DNA from 2 places in the Pseudoalteromonas sp. J2K-J599 genome. Region 2 is predicted to be linked to the other one. Evidence: riboswitches for the same ligand, from Rfam matches in the RefSeq annotation. Region 2 holds a riboswitch; the other holds the start of a gene.
What was found. A riboswitch is a leader RNA that binds a small molecule or an ion and turns the genes downstream of it on or off. The one in region 2 is predicted to bind cobalamin.
Positions count from the first base shown of each region.

Region 1: another riboswitch for cobalamin. It lies ahead of AC5NT5_RS14365 (ABC transporter ATP-binding protein); the one in region 2 lies ahead of AC5NT5_RS03975 (TonB-dependent receptor domain-containing protein).

Region 1 is NZ_CM200271.1:3,185,969-3,198,058, forward strand. It holds gene AC5NT5_RS14355 (cobyric acid synthase) at 1-1,243, opposite strand, end outside; gene AC5NT5_RS14360 (FecCD family ABC transporter permease) at 1,248-2,252, opposite strand; gene AC5NT5_RS14365 (ABC transporter ATP-binding protein) at 2,254-3,066, opposite strand; cobalamin riboswitch at 3,314-3,453, opposite strand; gene AC5NT5_RS14370 (porin) at 3,510-4,442, opposite strand; gene AC5NT5_RS14375 (LysR family transcriptional regulator) at 4,609-5,481, opposite strand; gene AC5NT5_RS14380 (MaoP family protein) at 5,573-5,947, shown strand; gene AC5NT5_RS14385 (GGDEF domain-containing response regulator) at 6,033-7,268, shown strand; gene rarD (EamA family transporter RarD) at 7,285-8,202, opposite strand; gene AC5NT5_RS14395 (thioesterase family protein) at 8,254-8,709, opposite strand; gene recQ (DNA helicase RecQ) at 8,843-10,666, shown strand; gene AC5NT5_RS14405 (DUF3630 family protein) at 10,674-10,958, shown strand; gene AC5NT5_RS14410 (BamA/TamA family outer membrane protein) at 11,119-12,090, shown strand, end outside.
Region 2 is NZ_CM200271.1:871,664-883,753, reverse strand. It holds gene AC5NT5_RS03985 (efflux RND transporter permease subunit) at 1-2,570, shown strand, start outside; partial or broken gene msrA (peptide-methionine (S)-S-oxide reductase MsrA) at 2,656-3,192, shown strand; gene AC5NT5_RS03975 (TonB-dependent receptor domain-containing protein) at 3,283-5,109, opposite strand; cobalamin riboswitch at 5,147-5,330, opposite strand; gene AC5NT5_RS03970 (transporter substrate-binding domain-containing protein) at 5,385-6,179, opposite strand; gene AC5NT5_RS03965 (IS481 family transposase) at 6,430-7,470, opposite strand; gene AC5NT5_RS03960 (YajQ family cyclic di-GMP-binding protein) at 7,581-8,063, opposite strand; gene AC5NT5_RS03955 (VanZ family protein) at 8,216-8,569, shown strand; gene AC5NT5_RS03950 (ketopantoate reductase family protein) at 8,562-9,464, shown strand; gene thiI (tRNA uracil 4-sulfurtransferase ThiI) at 9,490-10,947, opposite strand; gene AC5NT5_RS03940 (TetR/AcrR family transcriptional regulator) at 11,330-11,989, opposite strand.

The sequences.
Region 1 (12,090 bases), 1.4 Mb from region 2:
AACCATGTGGGTGGCTTTTATCAAAGGTTAAAAATGGCTTATTAAGCGCTGCACCTTGGCTAATCCCTGCATGTATTTCGTAACCACTACAGGGTGTTGATTGGTTATTTAAAAGCAGTGTAGCGGTTATTTTAGTTAATACTTTTTGTGTTGTTAGCGTGGTTTCAAAATCGCACAGAGCAAGCCCATTTACTTGCTTTAATGACGATTCAATACCCTCGGGATCGTTGAGCGTATTGCCCAGCATTTGCATGCCGCCACAAATGCCAAGTACTTTACCACCATAGCGTAAGTGGCGTTTAATTTGAGTGTCCCAGCCTTCATTTTTCAAAAAACTTAAATCACCCAGCACATTTTTACTGCCTGGAAGAATTATCAGATCAACGTCTGGGATCGTTTGCGTATGGCGCACGTAATTTATATTAATGTTTGGGTGCAAACGCAGTGCGTCAAAATCGGTGTGGTTACTAATGTGGGGTACAAGCAGCACTGCAATATTAATTGTGGCGTTAGTTACGTTATTATCAATTGCGACGGCGTCTTCAGCATCAAGCGCAAGGTCGTGCAAATAAGGTAATACGCCAAGTACGGGTTTGTTTGTGTATTCTTCAAGCCAATCAAGCCCGCCTTGCAACAAACCTATATCGCCTCTAAAGCGATTTATAACAAAGCCTTTTACGCGCGCCTGTTCTGACTCGCTTAACAACGCAAGTGTACCTACCAAATGTGCAAATACGCCGCCTTTATCAATATCAGCAATAATAATTACCGGGCAATCGACCGCTTCGGCGTAGCCCATATTGGCAATATCGTTTTCACGCAGGTTTATTTCAGCAGGACTCCCTGCCCCTTCAACAAGAAGTAAATCAAAGCGTTTAGCTAAGCGGTTATGTGAGGTAATTACTGCATCCATCGCCACTTTTTTATAGTCGTGATATTTGCTCGCTTCCATATTAGTAATGGCTTTTCCGTGAATAATTACTTGTGCGCCCGTGTCGCTATTAGGTTTAAGCAATACGGGATTAAAATCTATTTCGGGCTCTACTTTAGCCGCTATTGCTTGCAAAGCTTGCGCACGACCAATTTCGCCACCATCTTTTGTTACTGCGCTATTAAGTGCCATATTTTGTGGTTTAAAAGGCGCAACTCTTACCCCACGCTTAGCAAACACTCTGCAAAGGGCTGCAACTAGGGTACTTTTACCTGCATCTGATGTAGTGCCTTGCACCATCAAGGTTTTCATAGAATTACACCCTTCGCTTTCTAAAAAATAATAAACTCAAAAAGAACACGCTACCAATAGCAGCAGTAATAACACCTACGGGCAGCTCTTGGTTTTTTAGCAAGGAGCGCGAAAGTACATCAACCCACACCATAAATGTACCGCCCACCAAGCTGGTTACTAGCAATCCCGCGATGGTGCCTTGGGAGATAAAAAAGCGCACAATGTGCGGTACCATTAATCCTACAAACCCAATACCGCCACACATAGCCACCAGCACAGCGGTAATTAATGAGCTTAAAACCAGCATAAGTATTCTAAAGCGCTGAACCCTCACACCTAATGTAATTGCGCTTTCATCGCCCAGTAACATAGCATTTAGCTGCCTTCTAAAGCTCAGCATTACAAACGTACACAATGTAATTACCAATAAAGGCAACCAAAGCGTAACCCACTGCGCACGCGAAAAGCTGCCCAGTGTCCAAAATAAAATAGCGGCTACCGCCTGAGGGTCGCTCCAATAAAGCAGCAAGCTGGTAAATGCACTAAATAAAAACGACAGAGCAACACCAGCTAATAACATTGATTCTACCTGTGCACTTTGCTGCCTACCTGCAATAAGTATTAATAAACTCATGGCGAGTAAGCTACCCAGCAATGCTGCTGCCGATAACATAAAACCTGCGCTAATACCTGCTAATGCCATAAGTAACACCACCCCAAATGAAGCACCCGACGATATACCAAATAAGTAAGGATCGGCTAAAGGGTTGCGCGTTACCGTTTGTAAAATAAGCCCCGCAATTGCTAAGCCAGAGCCGGCTAAAAAGGCGAGTAATGTGCGTGGCATTCTTAGTTCAAAAATAATACGCGAATTAAAAGACGCATCATTTGAGAGTAAAAAGCTATTAAATACATCTTGAAGTGAGGTCTCTGCTGCGCCAAAACTAAGTGCTGCAAATAAGCTAAATAAAGCAGCTGCAGCACTGATAAATAGCGCAAGTGATTGGCGAGTATTAACTGCGCTCATATTATTCGTAACCATAAAAGTAAGTGATATGAGGGATGCTATTTCCCGACTCCGATATTTGCGGGTGGTTATTTACTTGAGCGCAGACACCAAAAACGTCGCCTAGCATGTTTTCGGTTAATACCTCACTTGGCGTGCCTGTATGTGTAATTTCACCATTTTTAATAACCACTAGTTCATCGCACATTGCAGAAGCTAAGTTTAAATCGTGAAACGATGCAAACACCGTTACACCCAACGATTTAGCAAGCTCCATCACCTGTATTTGGTATTTAACATCTAAATGGCTAGTTGGCTCGTCCATTATTAACAGTTGAGGTTGCTGAACTATGGCGCGGGCTATCAAGGCACGTTGCTTTTCACCGCCTGAGAGTGATTCAAAGCTTTGATCACTATGATCTACTAACCCAACGGTATTGATAGCTTGAATAACTTTTTGTTTATCAGTGTTAGTTACTGAGCTAAATAGCGATTTATGAGGCGTTAGCCCAAGCGCAATAACATCAAATACGCTTAAGTTAAATTGCGACGGGGTTTCTTGTAAAACAACCGCTACTTTTTTTGCGTACTCATCGCTTTTTAGCTGCCAAATATCTGTGCTGTTAAATTCTACAACGCCATTACTTGGTTTATTAAAACGATATAGACAACGCAATAAGCTCGATTTACCTGCGCCATTGGGACCAATCAAACCAACAAATTTACCTGTGGTTATTTTAAGGTTTATTTTTTTGAGAATCGTTTTATTGCCAATATCCCACGATACGTTTTTAACGTTTAGCAATGGTGTATTTAATGGCGTTTGAGTGTGCAATAGTCAGTCCTAGACGGGATTAAACTCACTAAAAATGCGATAAAAATACTAATGCACTACAAGAAAAAATGAGTAAACCCGCTCGTTAAAAGAATTCATACCAATTGCATTAAATTAGTGATTTATTATAGCGACAAATAAATAGCTTAATAACAAGGCGGAAATTATGACATATACTTGTTCTATATGAATAATTTTTAACGAAGTTAGTAAGTTATTTAATTCGCTAGAAAGATCATGTTTTTAATAAAATTGGTATTATACCATTTGTATCTGACTTAAAGCTTTGCGCTAATTACAGTTGCGGGAACAGTCGAGGACTCGCACCTCATTCCAAATGAAGCTCTATTATGGGCGGCTAAGTAAATAATTTAAAGCAAAAAAAAACCGCACTCAAAAGAGCGCGGTTAAAAAGGGAGTGTTTTAACTAATTTAGCGAATAGTTAAAACTTGTATTCCATACCTAAGCCTACGTAGTCTTGGTCAACGTTGTTGTCCATGTCGAAGCTTGAGTAAAAGCCAAATACTTTAATGTTTTTATTTAATTTGTGATCAAGACCAACTGATATTGCTGACTTATCGTCGCTGTCGTCAAAGTCCATGTCTTGGTATTGTACTTTAAATGTGTTGTTACCCATGCTGTAAGCTGCATTTAATAGATAACCATCCGCTTCTGCGCTGCCGTCAACTTTTTCTTGTGTTTGGTACATTGCACCTAACTTAAAGTTTTCAACTTTACCTTGGATTGACGCGCGTACTACATCGTAGCCATTTACTTCACTATCGGCTGCAATAGAGGCGTATACCGCGCTCTTTTTAAGTGCCACGTCACCGTAGGTCACTGCCATTGAGTAACCGTTATCAGCGTCTACATCATCTTCAGCTACAAAAGTAGCAAGTACTTTAAAGCCTTCGTATGAGTTTGATGAATAACTAACTGTATTTCCTAAGCGGTTTTCACCTTTAAATACATTTTTAATGTCGCCTTCAAGGTCGTTAAACAAGTCTAACTTACCTTGAGATTGTTTAAGCGCAGTATCGTTACGACCAATAACCACTTGGCCAAACGCACCTTTTAAACCAACGTATTGGTTACGCGCAGAAATATTGTCGTCGTTATCGCCTTTTGAATCAGCATCAGACACATCAACTTGAAACTCAAACTTATATACCGCTTCTAAACTATCATTTATTTTTTCAGAACCTTTAACACCAAGACGAGATGCATTACTTTTTATCTCAGTAAAAGATCCTTCGCCGTCATCAGATGATTGCACTGTTACATTCGCTTTACCGTAAATGTCTACATCGGCAAGTGCATTAAAAGATAAACCACTTAATAGTGCTAAGCATAAGCTCGATTTTACAAATTTCATGTTATTTCCTTGGATAATCACAAAAGACTAATTTTTAAAACTGCTGCATTTTGTCACCGCTAAATGACAGTAATATTACAATGGAAATATTAATGTCTTTTTTTATTAATAAAAATGCATTAAATTTGAAATCAAAATAACATGAAAGCCTAATAAACGGCCGAACTTACTTACTTTTCTTCAATGACAAGCTTGGGGTCATTTGCGATAGTAAATTAACTAAGGTTTCTATTAACTCTTTTTGCTCGTTGTCTCTGTGATACGCTATAAACACGTCTCGCGAGGTATTTTCTACATCTTTAACATGAAACAGTTCACCTTTTTCTAAATGCCCTTCTACCAATACTTGAGGTATAAATGCACTGCCGCCACATTGCAGTATTAAATCAAGTGCAATACGTCCTGTGCTAGTTCTAAAGTAAGGTGGCGTTTTTCCTGTAAACTGGCGTGCATGCCAAAGAGAAAAAGTAGTTCCCCAATCAACATATACATACTGATTATCAAAAAAGTTTTCGTTGGTTGCTGTGTCATATCCGCTTACAGGAATGATTGGCAACTCACAAATTCGCTCTACTACTAACTCGTCTACTTTTGGTGGATCAAACAATATTGCCAAATCAAGCGTGCGCTCTAATAATAGTCGAGTGCTTTCTTGTTGTGCTTTAACTTCTGCAACCAACGACACGCCCGGCATCGCCGATACAATATTTGTTATACCAAACTGTAAAAAAGCATCCCAAATATTAGGCGTTCCTGCTAAGCTAATTTGCTTATGCATATTATCGGCAAGCGCAACATCTACTTTGGCGCGCTGCATACCTGTAATAATCATTTGCGCGTGCGGTAATAAGCGCTCGCCAGGTGCTGTAAGTTGAATGTTATTACGCTGGCGAATAAACAAATTAACACCAAGCCCTTGCTCTAATTGGCGAATTCTAAAGCTCACTGCAGACTGCGTAATATAAAGGTTTTCGGCCGCTTTACCAAAGTGACGCGTACGCACTACCTCAACGAATGTTTTTAATAAATCGATATCCAATTTTTTATCCTCACGATAAAAATAATTTGTTTAATAAATTGCCAAACTTGCATCATACTCCATCTAATTACTAAGGTATGAGGATAAAGCTATGAGCAATAACATTTCATTACTACGCCAAGCATTTGTTAGCCAACGTCAATTTTATGATGATCAAAACTTTCCACGAGGCTTTAGCCGCAGCGGAAACTTCACCTTATTAGAAGCCAGCATACTTGAACAACACGGAGTTGTTTTAAAAGGCTTATACAGTAAAACAATTGAGCCGCAAAACGAACACCAAGAACAGTTTGTAGCAGTCGTAACTGGCTCACAAGAACCTACTAACCCAATCGAACGAGCTTGGGTAAAATACTTAAAGCTAACGACCTGTAAAACTAAATTTCATACTTTATTTGGCCGTTCAAAAATGTCAGGGCCAGCACCAATTAGCCAAGAGTATTATTCAGAAGCGGATAACCTGTAAGTACTTAAGTTATTTGCTTTTTTGCGTTTTAACAGTTACAACTTGTATAAGCAAATATTTTTGCAAAATATAAACAAGGTGTTACGTGACGCGAAAAATACTAATAGTTGAAGATACACCTGCAATGGCGCGAGTGCAAAAGCACATCGCGCTTAAAGCAGGTTATGAAGTTGATATAGCTGAGTCATTAGCACAAACAAAAGAGCTTATAAGTAAAAATAGCTACTTTTGTGCTGTAGTCGACTTTATATTACCTGATGCCCCATCTGGTGAAGCAGTACCGTGTACTGTTAAGGCTGACATTCCAACTATTGTAATGACGGGTAATATTGATAAACAAACCCGCGATACAGTCGAAAAATATCCAATCATTGATTATATCATTAAAGAAAACAAACAAGCGTATCAATACCTCGAAAGACAATTACTTAGATTAACTCGCAACGAAAATGTAAAAGTGCTTGTTGTTGATGATTCTGCATCTACACGTACTTACATTTGCAGCTTGCTTGCACGTCATAAATATCAAATTCTACAAGCCGAAGACGGTATAGAAGCACTAGCCGCGCTTGAAGCCTCACCTGATATATCTGTAATTATTACTGATAACGAAATGCCAAACATGAATGGTGATGAACTATGCACTGAAATTCGTCGTTTATATGACAACGATGAAAAAGTGATTATTGGTGTTTCTGCCGCAGACTCGTCTGATTTATCAACGTTGTTTTTAAAAAATGGTGCAAACGACTACCTTCGTAAACCTTTTTATAATGAAGAGTTTTATTGTCGTCTAAGCCAAAACGTCGATATGTTAGAGCTCATGGCCACAATAAAACGGCAAGCTAACACTGATTATTTAACTAATTTACCTAATCGCCGTTACTTTTTTGAAGAAACCAATAAGTCACTTAAAAAGATTAAAAGTAAGCAAGGTTCAGGATCCTTAGCAATGCTTGATATTGATCATTTTAAAGTGATTAATGACACACACGGACATGATGTAGGCGACGAAGTATTAAAAGGGCTTTCTATTTGCTTTAGTAAATATTTTAAAAAGTATTTAGTAGCGCGTTTAGGTGGTGAAGAATTCGCAGTGTACTTTGCCGACACTGATAAACAAGAAGCACTAAAAAGGCTTGAAGGTTTTAGGTATTTTATAGAAATGAATAGCCAAGAATTTAGTAAAGCTAAAATTAAATTTACTATCTCTATTGGCTTCTCAAACGGGCCTGTTTATCAAATTGATGAACTATTAAAACAGGCCGATTTAAAACTTTACGATGCTAAAGAATCTGGTCGTAATAAAGTAGTTAGTTAACCATTTTATTAGTTAATTATACTTCTGCGGCTGTAATCGCCGCTTTTTTACGTTTACGTGATTGATGATAAGAATCCCAACTAAAAATAGCTAATGCACTCCAAATACATGCAAACGTTACTACACGCTCCGCATCAAAAATTTCACCGTAAAACACCACTGCCAATATAAACATTAGGCTTGGTCCAATGTACTGAAAAAAACCAAGTGTAGTGTATTGTAAGCGCTTAGCTGCACCGGTAAAACACAGCAGGGGTAATGTAGTTACAATACCGGCACTAATCAGTAATGCATTTGTATGCCAATCGTTGGCTGGGAGGCTTGATGTTGCTGTAGGCACCATTAACCACCAATAGATGAGTGCAACAGGCAGTAATATAAGTGCTTCAAGTAAAATACCAGGCAGAGCTTCAACAGGTAACTTTTTACGTATTAAACCATAAAGCGCAAACGATATAGCCAATGAAAATGCAACTACCGGAAACGAGCCAAAACTAATTAGCTGCAGTACAACACCACTAAAGGCAAGTGCTACTGCTACGCCTTGAAACTTACGCAGGCGTTCACCTAAAAAGAGCATTCCCAGCAATACATTTAAAAGAGGGTTTATGTAATAGCCCAAACTCGCATCAAGCATATGGTTATTATTTATAGCCCATATAAATAAACCCCAGTTAAACCCAAGCAGTGCAGAGGTAATGACAAGCATAAGCAAAAGCTTAGGCTGAACAATGATGCGTTTTACTTTGTCCCAATACTTTAAAATACTTACTACCAGTACTAAAAATACAACCGACCAAACAACCCGATGCATTAAAATTTCAAAGGCAGTAACATGCTGAATTAACTTAAAGTATATTGGCGCAAGACCCCACATAAAAAAAGCAAGACAAGCAAAAATAGCACCTTTACGCTGCTCGGTATCAATCGACATAATAAACACTTAGTGATTTAAAAGGCCGCTAGTTTACTTGCCACGCGCGTTTTATCCAACTAAATACGTACCGGTTCCAAAAGCAATTTGAACAGACTGTTCGTTATGTAATTCCATTCTGCATACACATACTTTATTACCTGAACGAATAAGTGTTGCGCTGGCAGTAAAGCTCTCTCCTTTACCAGGGCGCAAATAATCAGTACGTAAGTCGATAGTCCCAAGCGTGGCTAATTTTGTTTGCACACTTGTGATATCTAAATCGGTGAGTTTATCAATTACACTTGCTGCAGCGAGCATACCGCCTACATTATCAAGTACGGCTGAAATAACACCACCATGGAGTATTTTTTGCGCAGGATTACCAATTAGTACATCCTGCCACGGGAACGTAATTTTGGCCTGTTCAGGGCTTAACGACTCAACCGATATTTGTAAAAACTGGTTAAACGGCATGCCATTTACAAATAACGCGCCTACTTGTTCAATTAACATTTCTTTATTCATTATTATTCTCTATGTCAAAACAGGTAAGATGAGTAAAACATACATAGTGTAAAACTACGAGACTCCACTTAAATAATTTATCAAGTAACTCAGCTAAAGACATCTCACTAAAAAACCACTAAAATACCCGCCAATGAATACATCAACTCCACCTTCTAGCACCCTTGTGCGTAAACCCGAAACTGTCCTCAAACAAGTGTTTGGCTACAGTGAATTTCGCGACGGTCAAAAAGCAGTTATTGATGCCGCTATTAACGGTCAAGACTCGCTTGTATTGCTTCCTACTGGCGGCGGAAAATCGGTGTGCTACCAAATCCCTGCTTTAGTACTCGAAGGCGTAACCATTGTTATATCTCCGCTTATATCGCTAATGCAAGATCAGGTAACGCAACTGCAAGCTCTTGGGGTAAAAGCCGCTTACGTTAATAACAGCTTAGCACGAGAAGAACAGCAATTGGTGTATCAACAGCTTCATCAGGGGCAAATTAAGCTCTTATATGTGGCGCCTGAAAAAGTATTACAACACGAATTTTTAGAGCGTTTATCGCATTTAAATGTGAGTTTATTTGCTATTGACGAAGCGCACTGTGTGTCGCATTGGGGTCATGACTTTAGACCTCATTACTTTCGCTTAAACGAATTAAAGCAACGTTTTGCACATGTCCCAATGATGGCATTAACCGCCACCGCCGATAAAGCCACACGGTTTGATATAGTTGAGCAATTAAAACTACAACAGCCTTATATTCATACTGGCAGCTTTGATCGCCCCAATATTCGTTACACCATAGAAGAAAAATTTAAACCTATGGTGCAATTGCTTCGCTACCTAAAGGAGCAAAAAAGCCAAAGCGGTATCATTTATTGCACCAGCCGTAAACGCGTAGACGACATTGCCGAAAAATTGGCTGATGCAGGGTTAAACGCTGCCGCTTACCATGCTGGTATGAGTAATGAGCAACGACAGTTTGTTCAAACTGGTTTTGCCCGTGACGATATTCAAATAGTGGTCGCAACCGTTGCCTTTGGTATGGGTATAAATAAGCCTAACGTGCGTTTTGTACTGCATTACGATATTCCAAAAAGTATAGAGTCTTACTATCAAGAAACAGGTCGAGCTGGGCGAGATGGACTTGCCGCAGAAGCTATAATGTATTTTGACCCAGCTGATATAGGTCGCGTAAGGCGCTTTTTTGAAGACATAGACGACGAGCAACGCCGCCGCGTAGAAGAACAACGCTTTAACGCAATGGCAAGCTTTGCCGAAGCGCAAACATGTCGTCGTCAAATATTACTTAACTACTTTAGTGAATATCAACGCGAACCTTGTGGCAACTGCGATATTTGCTTAAATCCGCCAAAAAGCTTTGATGGTACGTTAGTCGCCCAGCAAGCACTTTCGTGTGTGTACAGAGCGGGACAACGTTTTGGACTTGGTTATATTGTTGAATTACTTCGCGGTGCAAATACTAGCCGCATCCGCGATAATAATCATCATGAGTTAAGTACCTACGGCATAGGTAAAGATAAAAGCAGTGAGTTTTGGCTCAGTATTTTACGCCAGCTTATTCATCAAGGCTTACTTAGCCAAGATATAACACAAGGTGCGTCACTTAGATTAACAGAAGCCGCGCGTGTAATTTTAAAAGGTGAATACGCACTGCAATTAGCCGAGCCACGCCTGCAAGCCAAACACGTTTATCTAGATAAGTTAGCGCAATTTAATTACGACAAAAAACTGTTTGCTCGCCTGCGCGCACTTCGTAAAGAACTTGCTGATGCCGACGATGTGCCACCTTATGTAGTATTTAATGATAAAACGTTAGCCGAAATGGCGCAGCTTATGCCAACAAACGACAGTGAGTTTTTAAAGGTCTCAGGTGTTGGTTTTACTAAGTTAAATAAGTACGGCGGCGAATTTTTAACGGCAATTCGACATTACCTAGCTACTAATTAAGAGCATTATGACCCAAATAGAATATGACCATACACACAAATGTATTTTGATTAATCCCATTGAGCTACCAAACGATGAAGACTTTGAGCTGTGGAGTACATTATTTTTACACTCAGACGAAGTAACACTCAACGAATATTCTGCAGGCGCCGATCGCCATCAAGTTCGCTTTACCTATAATCATCAAACCTTTAATTTAAACTATGAGCATTACAGTCAAAGTGTCTGGATTAATGGCGAAGGTGCTGAAGCAGAACACTTATTAGCTGCACTTGCCTTTTATTTAGGCTAATTTTAAACGTCAAATTTACCTAAGCAGTCTTCATTAACAAAAGTGAAAACGGGTAACAATTAATTAGTTTCAAAATCCATACCTTTTACTTACATTATAATAACAATGATGTAAGCTGATATTACGATAGTCATTTGCTACGTTGCAGTAAAGAGGTTTAATGGTGAACAAGAAATGGATAGCACAATGTTGTATTAGCTTAACGGTTTTAAGCTTTTATGTGCCAAATACATTCGCACAACAATCTTCAACGAAAACTGATAACTGCCTTGTAGAACAGACAGATTTAAGCACAAATAAAAACTTACGCCGAGAAGTTCAAGACAAAACAACCCTCACACACAGTAATAGTAACGCTAAAATAGCCTCAATAAAGCTCAAGCAACTTAATGTATTTAATACTGAGCTTGAAGAGGAAAATAATGCCTTATTCCGATTTGCTAATCGCGCTCATATTCAAACAGAGCCCGATGTTATTAATAACCTTTTATTATTCTCCCCAGGTGACAAGTACGACGCTAAAAAGCTTGCAGAGTCTGAGCGCCTACTTCGTAAAGAAAGCTACTTATATGATGCACAAATTAGTGCAATCGAAAACTGCGACGGTGACGTTAATGTAGAAGTGGTTACCCGTGATTTATGGACACTTTTACCTGAAGTAAACTTTAGCCGTAGCGGCGGAGAAAATAAATCAAGTATAGGTTTTAGAGAATCAAACCTGCTTGGTTGGGGGAAGCGCCTTTCTTTGTCACGCACGACCGACAGCGATCGTAGCGGTTATTTATTTGTTTACGACGATCCTAATATTTTATCTACTCGCTACCGCGGCCGTTTAGAGTACGCCGATAACAGCGACGGCAAGCGCCATTTACTTGAGCTAACCTATCCATTTTACGCGATAGACACCCCTTTTAGTTACGGTATTTTAAGCTATTCTGAGCAGCGCGAAGAGTCACTATATAAACGCGGCGAAGAGTTTAGCGAATTTGATCAAACTACCGATTTAAACCGTGTATTTATAGGACACTCTAAAGCGCTTAATAATAATTGGACCCAGCGACTAACGTTAGGCTATACCGACGAGCAGCATACCTTTGAAGCTATAGACACCACATTTGCACCACTTGCCGAT
Region 2 (12,090 bases):
GTGGTGAGCGCCAATACGCTATGAAAATTTGGCTAAACCGCCAAGCAATGGCTGCACGCGGTATTACCTCAAGCGATATTGAAAATACACTGCGTACAGAAAACGTTGAATTACCTGCCGGCGAAATAGAATCAATAGATCGCGACTTTACCGTGCGTACCGCACGAAGTTATAAAGATCAGCGCGATTTTAAAAACCTTGTTATTAAACGTGGTGAAGAAGGTTATTTAGTGCGTTTAGGTGAAGTTGCCGACGTAAAATTAGAAGCTGCCGATGACGAAAGCTTATTTCGTGGTAACGGGCGCAACATGATTGGCCTAGGAATTGTAAAACAAGCTAAAGCAAACACGCTTACCGTAGTAGATAACGCACGCAGCGAACTTGAAAAAATCAAACGTAACCTACCTGAAGGCACAACAATTCAAGACAGCTACGATTCGTCTGTATTTATTAAAGAATCAATTAGTGAAGTTTACAGCACACTTGCCATCTCTATGGGTTTAGTCGTACTCGTTATATTTTTGTTTTTAGGCAATATACGAGCAACGCTTATTCCTGCGGTTACCGTACCGGTCGCACTTGTTGGTAGCTTTATGTTTTTATTAGCAATGGGCTACTCAATCAACTTACTCACTTTACTTGCCTTAGTACTGGCTATTGGTTTAGTAGTAGATGATGCCATTGTAATGCTTGAAAACATTCACCGTCGTATTGAACTAGGTGAGCCGCCATTACTAGCTGCATATAGAGGTGCGCGTGAAGTTGGTTTTGCCATTGTCGCAACCACGCTTGTACTAATATCGGTGTTTGTGCCACTTGTATTTATGGATGGCCGTATAGGGGCATTATTTACTGAGTTTGCAATGGCGGTGAGTGCTGCCGTATTTTTCTCAAGTGTTACAGCGCTGACTCTCGCACCAGCCTTGTGTTCTAAAGTACTTAAAGTATCAGACAAACCAAATAAATTTAGCCAATGGATGGACCGCCAGTTTACTAAAATTGAAGTAAGTTACCGTAATTCGCTCTCCACTAACATAACCCGTAAATGGGGCTTAATGGTGAGCTTATTATTAGCGGGCTTTGTTAGTTACTCGTTGTTTTTACAAGTTCCCTCTGAGCTAACGCCAAAAGAAGACCGTGGCACGTTCTTTATTATGATGAGCGGCCCTGAGGGCGCAAGTTACGAAAATAACGCCGCTAATATGGCTAAAATTGAAGAACGCTTAATGCCTTACTCGCAAGCAGGTGAGCTAAGTCGCGTACTTGTTCGAGTACCTGGCTGGGGTGGCAGCGGCGGTGTTGCGATTGTTGGTATGGCCGATTGGGATAAGCGCAAACGCTCAACATGGGAAGTAATGGACGAAATAAGCGGTAAAATGCAAGAAGTTACCGATGTTCGTGCATTTGCCATTATGCGCCGTGGTATTGGCGGTGGTGGTTCATCTCGCCCTATTGAGTTTGTATTGCAAGGTAATGATTATGCACAACTTGCCGATTGGCGTGACCGTATAATTAAGCGTGCTGAACAAAACCCAGGTTTAGTAAGAATCGATCATGATTATAAAGAAACCTTCCCGCAGTTTTTAGTCAGCATAGATAAAAACAAGGCCGCTGATTTAGGCGTTTCTGTATCTGATGTAGGCCGTACACTTGAAACAATGCTTGGCCAGCGCCGTGTTACAACCTTTATTGACCGTGGTGAAGAATACGATGTAATTTTAAAAGGGACTAAAGAAGACTTTACTAACCCTACTGACATTTCAAATATATACCTTAAATCACGAAGCGGTGAACTAGTCCCACTTGATAGCCTTATCAGCTTAAAAGAAGAAGCAACCGCATCGCGATTAAACCGATACAACCGTATGCGCGCAATTACATTAAGTGCCAACTTAGCCGACGGTTATACGCTTGAGCAAGCGCTTAACTTTTTAAACGAAGTAGCCGCGCAAGAAAACGATATAGATGGCGCCGTAGATTACAAAGGCGAGTCGCAGCTTTATTACGAAGGCGCATCAGCGATGACCTACGTATTTATACTTGCACTCACTGTTACCTTTTTAGTACTGGCAGCGCAGTTTGAAAGCTTTATGCATCCGTTCGTCATTATGCTTACCGTACCACTTGGTTTAATGGGCGCTATGTTCGGACTTTGGGCTACAGGACTTACCTTAAATATTTACAGCCAAATAGGTATTGTCATGCTCATTGGGTTAAGTGCTAAAAACGGTATTTTGATTGTAGAATTTACTAACCAACTGCGCGATAAAGGCGTTGAATTTAGTGAAGCTATTTTGCAAGCAGCAACTCAGCGTTTGCGCCCTATTATTATGACCTCGCTGACTACGGTTATGAGTTCGGTACCTTTAGTACTTGCTTCAGGTCCGGGCGCTGAAAGCCGTATGGTGATAGGTGTAGTCGTGTTTACTGGGGTTATTGTATCGACCCTACTAACTCTTTTTGTTGTACCTGCTGCATATTATGCACTTGCACGTAACACTCAATCACCTGAGTTTTTACAGCAAAAATTAGACAAACAAGCCGCTGAAAAACCTTTCGAAGAGATCTAGCCTCTTAATTGCGCCGTAACCTTGTTGTTGCGGCGCATACAATTTATGCTCGCCTTTAAACCCCATATACATTTTAGGAATACTTATGAGCTCAACAACGTAAGTAGCAACATTTGGTGGCGGCTGTTTTTGGTGTATAGATGCTGCATTTAGACGTGTAAATGGCGTACTAACCGTAAGCTCTGGCTACACCGGCGGTGAAACAAATAACCCAACATATGATTCTGTATGCTCAGGCACAACCGGTCACGCTGAGGTTGTTAAAATTGAATTTGACGCGACTGTAGTTAGCTTTGAAACACTCTTAGCAATGTTTTTCACACTGCATGATGCAACACAATTGAATCGCCAAGGTAACGATATAGGCACACAATATAGAAGTGTGGTTTACTATCACGATGAAGCTCAACTTAAGCAAACCAACGAAATGATAGTTCAACTGCAAAGCCATGTCGCTGAGCCAATTGTGACAGAAGTCAGCCCTGCCACTACGTATTACCCAGCTGAGCATTATCACCAAGATTACTATAACGAAAATCCACAGCAGGGTTACTGTAGTATTTTAATAGCACCTAAGTTACACAAATTTGAAACCGTATTTAAAGAGTTCTTAGCCGACTAGCTAATTTAAGTAGTTAAATTGGGTAGTTAAACTTAGCTACACATTAAAAAGCCCGACATAAGTCGGGCTTTTTAATATTAATAAATACCGTTAAAACTGGTAGCTTGCGCCTGCAAAAAAGCGACGCTCTGGTGTGTTGTAGTAATACACTTCACCCGTTGTAAAATCAACGTTTGAATCAACAGCGTTATACTCTTTATCAAATAAGTTTTCTACACGAAGCGAAACTTCAATATGTTCATTTACTTGATAATTACCCGCTAAGTTCCAAAGTGTATAAGAGCCTAAGCGAGTCACAGCACCTTGTCGGTCGCTACGATATTGCATGTCTAAGCTTGCATCAAAAGCACCAAACTGTTTTGCAAGTTCCCAGTTAAAAGTACGCTTAGCAACATTACGCAACTCTGCGCCCGTTTCTTCGTCTTCAGCGCTTAAGTAAGCAAAGTTGAGGTTGCTATCAAAACCAAAAAACTGCTGAGATAAGCTAAATTCAACCCCTTCGTAGCGTGCTTCATCGATATTAGCCAATGCAAAGTTTGCATCGTAATCAATCTTATCTTCTATATCGTTTCTAAATATTGCAATATCAACTTGCGCAATATCAAAGTCCACACTCAAACCTAACTCACGGTTTACTGATTTTTCAGGTTGTAAATCAGGGTTACCATAAAGTGGATAATATAAATCGTTAAATGTAGGAGCTTTAAAGCCAGTACTTTGGCTTATACGAAATGTTGCATCTTCAGATAAATGATAACCTGCAGCGGCGGTATACGTTGTTTCATCGCCAAATTGCTCGTCATCATCTTGGCGAACAGTTAAATTAGCCAATACTTTATCTGCATCGTAGTAAGCACCTACAAACACAGCAAGTACATCGCGGCTGTCTTCAACAAATGGTTGCGAACTATGCGACACATCATCGTTGTACCAATTAATACCACCACTAATGTTAAGTTCATTAGATAACAGGTACTGCCCGTTATAATCAATTTGTGTGCGTTTAGTTATAAATGTACTTATTGTTGGCCCAACTGAAAAATCAACATAAGTGTTATCTGAATCATCTGTTGAAAGCGCTAAATCAATACTATGCGTTTGGTTAGTGTAGTTTTTGCTCCAACCTGCAGAAAGTTGATAGTTTTTAAAATCATCTCGTTCAATCGTACTGTCTGCTGGGCTAAAGCTACTGTCGTAATCTGCATAACCTTCACTGTATTGGCCTAATAACTTAAAGTCGCCGTAATGTGCATCGGTGTAGTTTACTTTAAATCCAAGGTTTTTATTTTCATAGCCATCTTCATCAGGTGCTACGCCTTGCAGTACATCAAAGTTATCTGTTTTTTCAAAGCCTGCGTTAAATGCTGTTGTTATATCATCTGATTTTACAGAGCCTACAACTTGATAATTTTGATAAGAGTCAGAACCAAATGTAGCGCTTAGGGATAAGTTATCTGACTCACGCGTAATAATATTAATAACACCAGCGAGTGCATCAGAACCATAAACAGCCGCGCGAGAGCCTTTAATAATTTCTATGCGTTCAATACTATTTAGAGGGACATTATTTAATGCTTTTTGACCTAGTGTTGCTGAGCCTGTACGTACACCGTCAATTAAAATCAACGTATCGCCAGAGCCCGTACCACGCAGTGACACACCTGTATTTTGACCAAAACCACCGTTTGGATTAACCTGAAAACCCACTCGCGTGCTTAAAAGTGTAGGTAAATCGCGTACATTACTAGCTTCTATTTCAGCACGTTCAATAACATTTACACTCGCTAAAACGTCGTTAATTGATTGCTCAAACTTATTAGCTGTAACGGTTATTTTTTCAATTGATTGCTCTGCACCAGACACAGAAAATGAAAGCGCAGCAGAAATTGCAACGCCTAGAGTTGTTTTGTTTAACATGATGTCCCCTACCTTTGCCCACCGCAAAGATTTAAGTAAGTAAGATTGCATCAAGGCCGGTCTCCGGACTCAGTAAGCACATAAAAACATGCAATACTCTACCGTTGCGGGGGCAGTGTTGGGCTTGTAGTCATCATGAAAACGCACCAACTTCCCGATTATCCTGCTAAAAAAATCATTACATGAAGTGGCTAGCAAGCACCTTGAAAATATGCCGTCATTGTGAGCATTTTGTTTACAAATGTCAATGGACGTCTATATAGCTAAAAGGAATTTCAGTTCAGTGCTGTATTATTATAGCTTGAAGGAATACCGTACTTATCAAGTAGCTTCTGGAGTTGTATTTGTGTAGTAGGTAAATTTAATATTTCATCCATTTTGTGACTAGATATTTTATTTGATTGTGAGTTAATCAAAAAATGTGTTTCATACACTGCATCTGGTACGTCACTCTTAAATAGTAAATCCATATTTAAGATATTCTGCTTTTTAAAATACTGATAAGCAATACTGTTTAAAACCCCGACTTCAGCGCGCCTTAATAGCAGCATTTTAACTACATTGAATTCATCAATTGTTAAGCTTACCAGGTGCTCTTCTCTCAAGTACTCGGCATTTGTATTAAATCCTGCAAATTGATACGAGTACCCTAAAACCCCAACTTTGGTTAATTTGTCCAGACTGTCAAAATAAGTTTGCTCTGATGCATTCTCTTTGAGTGTATAAAGCTCGTTTTTGGTGACGGTGTAAAATTCAGTTTTTTCAATATTCCCCTGCGCTGCTTGTGGCACCCATTGCATTGCCATTAAAAATAAAACGTCGAAGTTATTTTTTTTAACAGACAAAGTAAGCCTTTTTACAGGTAAAGAAATAAGTATAAAATTAAATTCCTCCTGTGCGTCGTTTAAAATATTAATAAACTCAGGAGCAAAGCCCTGCTTTTTTTGCGCGTTTATAATAATTGGAAAGTAACCATCTTCGACCAATACATCAATATCAACTGGTTTTGATAAGCTTGGCTTAGTAAATATAAGCAAAACAAATAACAGAAATAATTGATGGGGTCTCATTTTAATACCTTCTAGAGTGAAGTTTTTATTATATTCAATTAAATATAATAGCTTAAATATCAAAAAGTGGATTAATACATGCAGAACTACGAGAGGATAAGGTGGGAAAGTTGTAAAAAATTAAGTAGCTTTAATCTGTCTGCAAATATAGACAAATTAAAGCACTTTTATTAAAAACAGTTTATAAATTAGTTGTACTAGCTCAGACTTGATCTGACAGTTACCCGTTTTTTAATCGGTGACTGTCAGTCTAGATTTGAGCTAAATTTTTCTCAGCCCAGATCAATTTTCCATCTAATAAAGTTTCTAATGGCGTTCTGCCACAGCATATTTTTCCTTGATGAGTTCGGTCATTATTGTAATAAATCATCCATTCGTCCAGATCCTTTTGCAATTCCTCTAATGAGCTATATAGCTTTTTACGGAATGTAACTTGATAGAATTCATTGAGTATCGTTTTGTGGAAGCGTTCGCAGATACCATTTGTTTGCGGTGACATAGCTTTGGTTTTTGTATGATCGATATCATTAATAGCCAGATATAACTGGTAATCATGATGTTCGACTTTGCCACAATATTCAGTGCCTCTATCGGTTAGAATACGTAGCATGGGAAACTCGTACTGTTCGAAGTACGGCAGTACTTTGTCGTTGAGTATGTCAGCCGCAGTAATTGGCGTTTTCGTGGTGTAGAGCTTAGCGAACGCTACTTTGCTGTATGTATCAACGAAGGTTTGTTGGTAGATACGCCCAACGCCTTTGAGATTACCCACGTAAAATGTATCTTGAGAGCCTAGATAACCTGGGTGAGCCGTTTCAATTTCACCACACGCTTCGTCATCATGTTTTTTCTTTTCAAGCGCAGCTACTTGAGCGTCGGTGAGAATGATACCTTCGTTAGCCACTTTATTTTCTAGTGCCTTGAGACGCTTTTTGAAGTTCTCTAGGTCATGACGTAGCCATATTGAACGAACACCGCTGCCAGAAACGAATACGCCTTGTTTTCTGAGTTCATTACTCGTTCTGTGTTGGCCATGAGCTGGATAATCGACAGCGTATTTAATAACGGCTTGTTCTGTTGCTTCATCAACTCTATTTTTTAAGTTTGGCGCTCTACGACTTTTATCAATTAACGCATCAAGTCCACCGTCTTCGACGAGTTCTTGATATCGATAAAATGTATCACGGGATACGCCCATCACTTTGCAGGCTCTTGATACGTTGCCAAGTTCTTCTGCAAGATTAAGTAAACCCGCTTTGTGTTTAATAATTGGGTTGTTAGTATGTAGCATGAGAGTTACCTCTTATATGTTTTGATTTAAAGATTCGACACCTTTTATCAAAACGGGTAACTCTCACTTTTTCAAGTTGATGTGTCAGATCTTGTCTGAACTAATACAAATTAGTCGCGAAAGTTTTTAAACTGAAAAGGCTGACCTAAATCGGCACTGCGCACTACCTGCATAGCCTCTTGAAGATCGTCACGCTTTTTACCTGTCACACGTACTTCTTCGCCTTGAATAGCGGCTTGTACTTTAACTTTTGAATCTTTAATGGCCTTAACCACTTTTTTGGCCATGTCTTTTTCGATACCTTGCTTTAACCCAACGTTACGAAATACATTTTTTCCTGCACGGCTAATATCTTGAAGTTCTAAACTAGCTACATCCATACCGCGCTTTGAAATTTTTCCCGCTAAAATATCAAACAACTGCATAACTTGAGAGTCAGCTTCTGCTTTAAGCTTAATTGTTTTATCGTTTAGCTCAATAGATGCATCAACGCCTCTAAAATCAAAGCGAGTCTCTAGTTCACGGTTTGCGTTATCAACCGCATTTTTAGCTTCGTTCATTTCTACTTCAGATACAATATCAAATGAAGGCATTAGTATACTCCTAACTATTTAATCTTAATTTTATGTGGCAATTATAACGCTAAAATTATAAATCTTTACATTTTTCTGCATCTTGTTCAGGTGCGATACTAAATTAGTTTGATATACTTGCGCCTCTTTTTTAAGCGATTTTAGGATTTGTCGTGACAAGGCGTGTTTATCAAGCAGTTTTTTTAATCAGCATAGTGGCTTTCACCTTTTTATTTGCCAAAGAAATAAAAGGTGGCGTTGTAAATTTATTTCCTCATGTTGATAAAGTTGCCCATTTTGGGATTTTTTTTATATTAGCCATAATAATGGACAAGGCTTTTAAGCTTCCTTTATATGCTCAAATACTCTTATTAGCAGGCTATGGCGCCTCGATAGAAATAATGCAAGACGCACTTCCTTATAGGCAAGCATCACTTGGTGATTTTTTTGCTGATTTTGCAGGTGCTGCAAGCTACTTTTTACTTAGAGTAATTTTTACACCTCGAAAAAAGAACCCACATGGCTAATATTTTAATCGTTGGCGATGGCGCTATTGGCTTATTGCTGAGCCACTTTTTGAGCGCATCGCATAATGTCAGTGTTTTAACTCGTAAAACCCCAACAAACACCCGCTTTTACAGCAGAGGTAAGGGTGCATCAAAAAAAATTGACGCAAAATTTATTTCACTAAATCAGTTAGATAAAGCAACTGAATTTGATGTAATTTTATTTACCGTTAAAGCTTTTCAAGTGCTTGATGCTTTTTCTCAAATAAAGCCATTTTTACCAACACATTGCTCTGTTGTACTTTCGCATAATGGAATGGGCAACGTTGATGAGATAAATAACCAGCTAAACACTCATCAAGCACTCTACTTTTTAACGACAAGCATAGCGGGCTTTAAATCAAACCAATATATTGTGCAACACACAGGTGAAGGACAAAGCGTTATTGGTGGCTGTAATGCGCTTGCACTTCAAAATAGTGCGCCAATAGCTGATATTTTTAAAGTAATACCCAACCTAAAGTTTACTAATAACATTCAGCAGCTTCGTTTTGAAAAGCTACTCGTCAATATTGCCATTAATCCATTAAGCGCTTTAAGTAATGTAAAAAATGGCGAACTACGTGCACCTAAGTACAATACAATAATTTTTAATGCACTCACTGAAGCATGCAATATTGCAAAGGCTCAAGGGCTTAATATCCCATTAATTAAAGCTCTCAATACCGCTTATAAAATAATGGAGTTAACCGCAAATAATTACTCATCAATGCAGCAAGATATAGCTCACAATAGAGAAACTGAAATATCAGCTATATGTGGCTATATTAGCCAACAAGGTAAACTTCACAGTATTCCAACGCCTTACAACGATGAGTTGTTAGTCAAAATTCAGGCAAAAAAAAGCGTGGTATAAACCACGCTTATATAAGCTTTTAACTTTACGGGCGATAAACTTTTACAGTTTCGAAGCCCTGCTCGTGCAGCATAAGTGCCTGTAGTTGGCTCATTACGCCTCTGTCACAATATAAATAGTAGTCAGTGTCTTTTGGTAAATCACCAAACTTAGTAGCCAAACGGAAGAACGGTAAATGCACCACTTCAACACCATCGATTGCAAGCGGTGCAGCTTCTTCTTCTTCAGGTGAGCGAATATCAATTACTACAGAGCCTGCAGGTAAATCAGCAACCGACTCAGCCTCTTTTAGCTCTTGCTTTGCTTCTACGTCAATATCACGTACATCCATTATGCGCGCGTTATTTACTACGGTATCTAGCACATCAAAATCGAACTTTTCTTCTTCAGCTTCTATTACTTCAATTTTGGCTTTAACTGTCGGCTTTTTAGAAATAACACCACAATATTCAGGCATCGTTTCAGCCATTTCAGCTGTACCAATTTGGCGAGCAAGATTAATAATTTCTTGTTTATCATTTTGAATTAGCGGGCGTAAAATAAGCGTTTCAGTAACACGGTCAATCACGCTTAAGTTCGCTAATGTTTGACTAGATACTTGGCCAATACTTTCACCAGTGACAAGCGCCTGAATGTTCAACTTTTCAGCCACTACACTTCCTGCTCGCATCATCATACGTTTAAGTACAACACCCATTTGGCTGTTTTCAACGTTTTCTAGAATTTCAGCAACAACAGGTTCAAAATCAACTGTTATAAATTTAACTTTATGTGTTGAGCTGTATTTTTTCCATAAAAAATAGCTCGCTTGCTTAACACCAATCTCGTGCGCTGCGCCACCTAGATTAAAGAATAAAAAGTGCGTACGTGCGCCTTTACGAATCATTTGGTAACTTGCTACGCCAGAGTCAAAACCACCCGACATAAGCGAAAGCACGTCTTCTTGCGTTGGTAGTGGAAAGCCCGCCATACCAAAATGCGTTTGCGAAACAATGTAAGCTTTATCGTCTTTTACTTCTAAGCGTATTGTCACTTCTGGACGGCTAAGCTTAACGCTTGCGCCTTCAATATGTTGATTTAGCCCACCACCAACATAACGCTCTAAATCAGTCGAGGTAAAGTCATGTTGGCCTATACGCTTAGCACGCACACAAAAAGTTTTACCCACAATTGTGTGACCCACTAACGCTATTGTTTTTTGATAGATATCATCGAGAGTTTCAAATTGCGTTTCAGTTACTTCAATAAACTGAACGATACCAGGTATGCGTTTAAGGCTGTCGATAAAATCAAGGCGAACTTGTGCATCTTCAAGCTTTGTAACAACTGAAATATTATCCCAGTTATTTCTTACTTGTACTTTTTCGTCAAGACGTCGCAATACAATTTTAATGTTATTTTCTAACACTTTAGTAAAGCGTTTACGGACCGAACGGCTTTTGATGGCTATTTCAGGATGTAGTTTGACGATAAATTTAAGCATAGTTCACTCTTAGACTGCGGGAATTCGCGCTCCCAGGCATTTGGCGCGCGATTATAGCAAAAAATTCAGCGTCTAGGAAACAACCAATAATTATCGACTAAGCAACCGCGAGGGCCTGTTTATCTTTCGAGGTTAAATTTGCAGCAGTGTGTTTGGTATTTAAGCAAGGCAGAGCCTATGTAGCGTGGTTATTCCCTATAAATAGGCGATAACGTAGCATAAATGCCAAACATGCGCTGCCCGAAGGGTTCTGCCTTGGGGCAATTAACTCTTTGTTGCCTACATAGATTTAGTCAGTAAGGTAACGCAGGAGCAGTTACCCTACTGGCTTACAAATCTCGCATCGCGATTTAATCGCCCCTAGATTGAACAAATTTTAACCTTAAAGGGTCACAGCCCCTAAGGCTTGTTGTGCTAACTCGGTGTATTTTTCGCGTAGCAGGTTCATTTTATCGATACTTTTATCGGTACTGTACGCTCTAAATAATGTAAGTACTTTTAAAATACCGTGATATATATCTTGCTCAGCAAGTGTACCGCTTGGCCTACGAGCCTTAATATAAGGCGTCCAAAAACTAACAGTTAACTTTAGTGTATGGGCTAAATCAATGACATCTTGCTCATCAATAGCAATCATTTCACTATCACGAAGACCTAGAATAATTTTACGAACTTGCTCTAATAACTCTAACTGAAAATCAATGTAAGCTTGTTTTAGCTCAGTGTCTCTGGCGAGTATATCGCCAAGGTTGTCGTAAAAAAAATGGTAACGCCACATCAATTCAAATAACGAATCTAAATAAGCCGTTAAATGATTAAATGCATCATCATCTTTATTAATAGGTTTAAAGTGAGTATTTAAATGATCGCGATACAACGCAAAAATATGACGGATAATGTCTTCTTTATTTTTAAAATGATAATAAAGATTACCCGGGCTCATCCCTAAGTTTGATGCAATATGATTTGTCGTTATTGCACGCTCACCATTTTCGTTAAACAACAAAATACTGGTGTGTATTATTTTATCCTTGGTATTCATATGCTAATACTCAAATTATCTATAGGCTACATTACACTCAAAAGAGGTAAACAGTATAAACAAATATGAATCATTAAAACACTCAAACCTTGGACTGACCT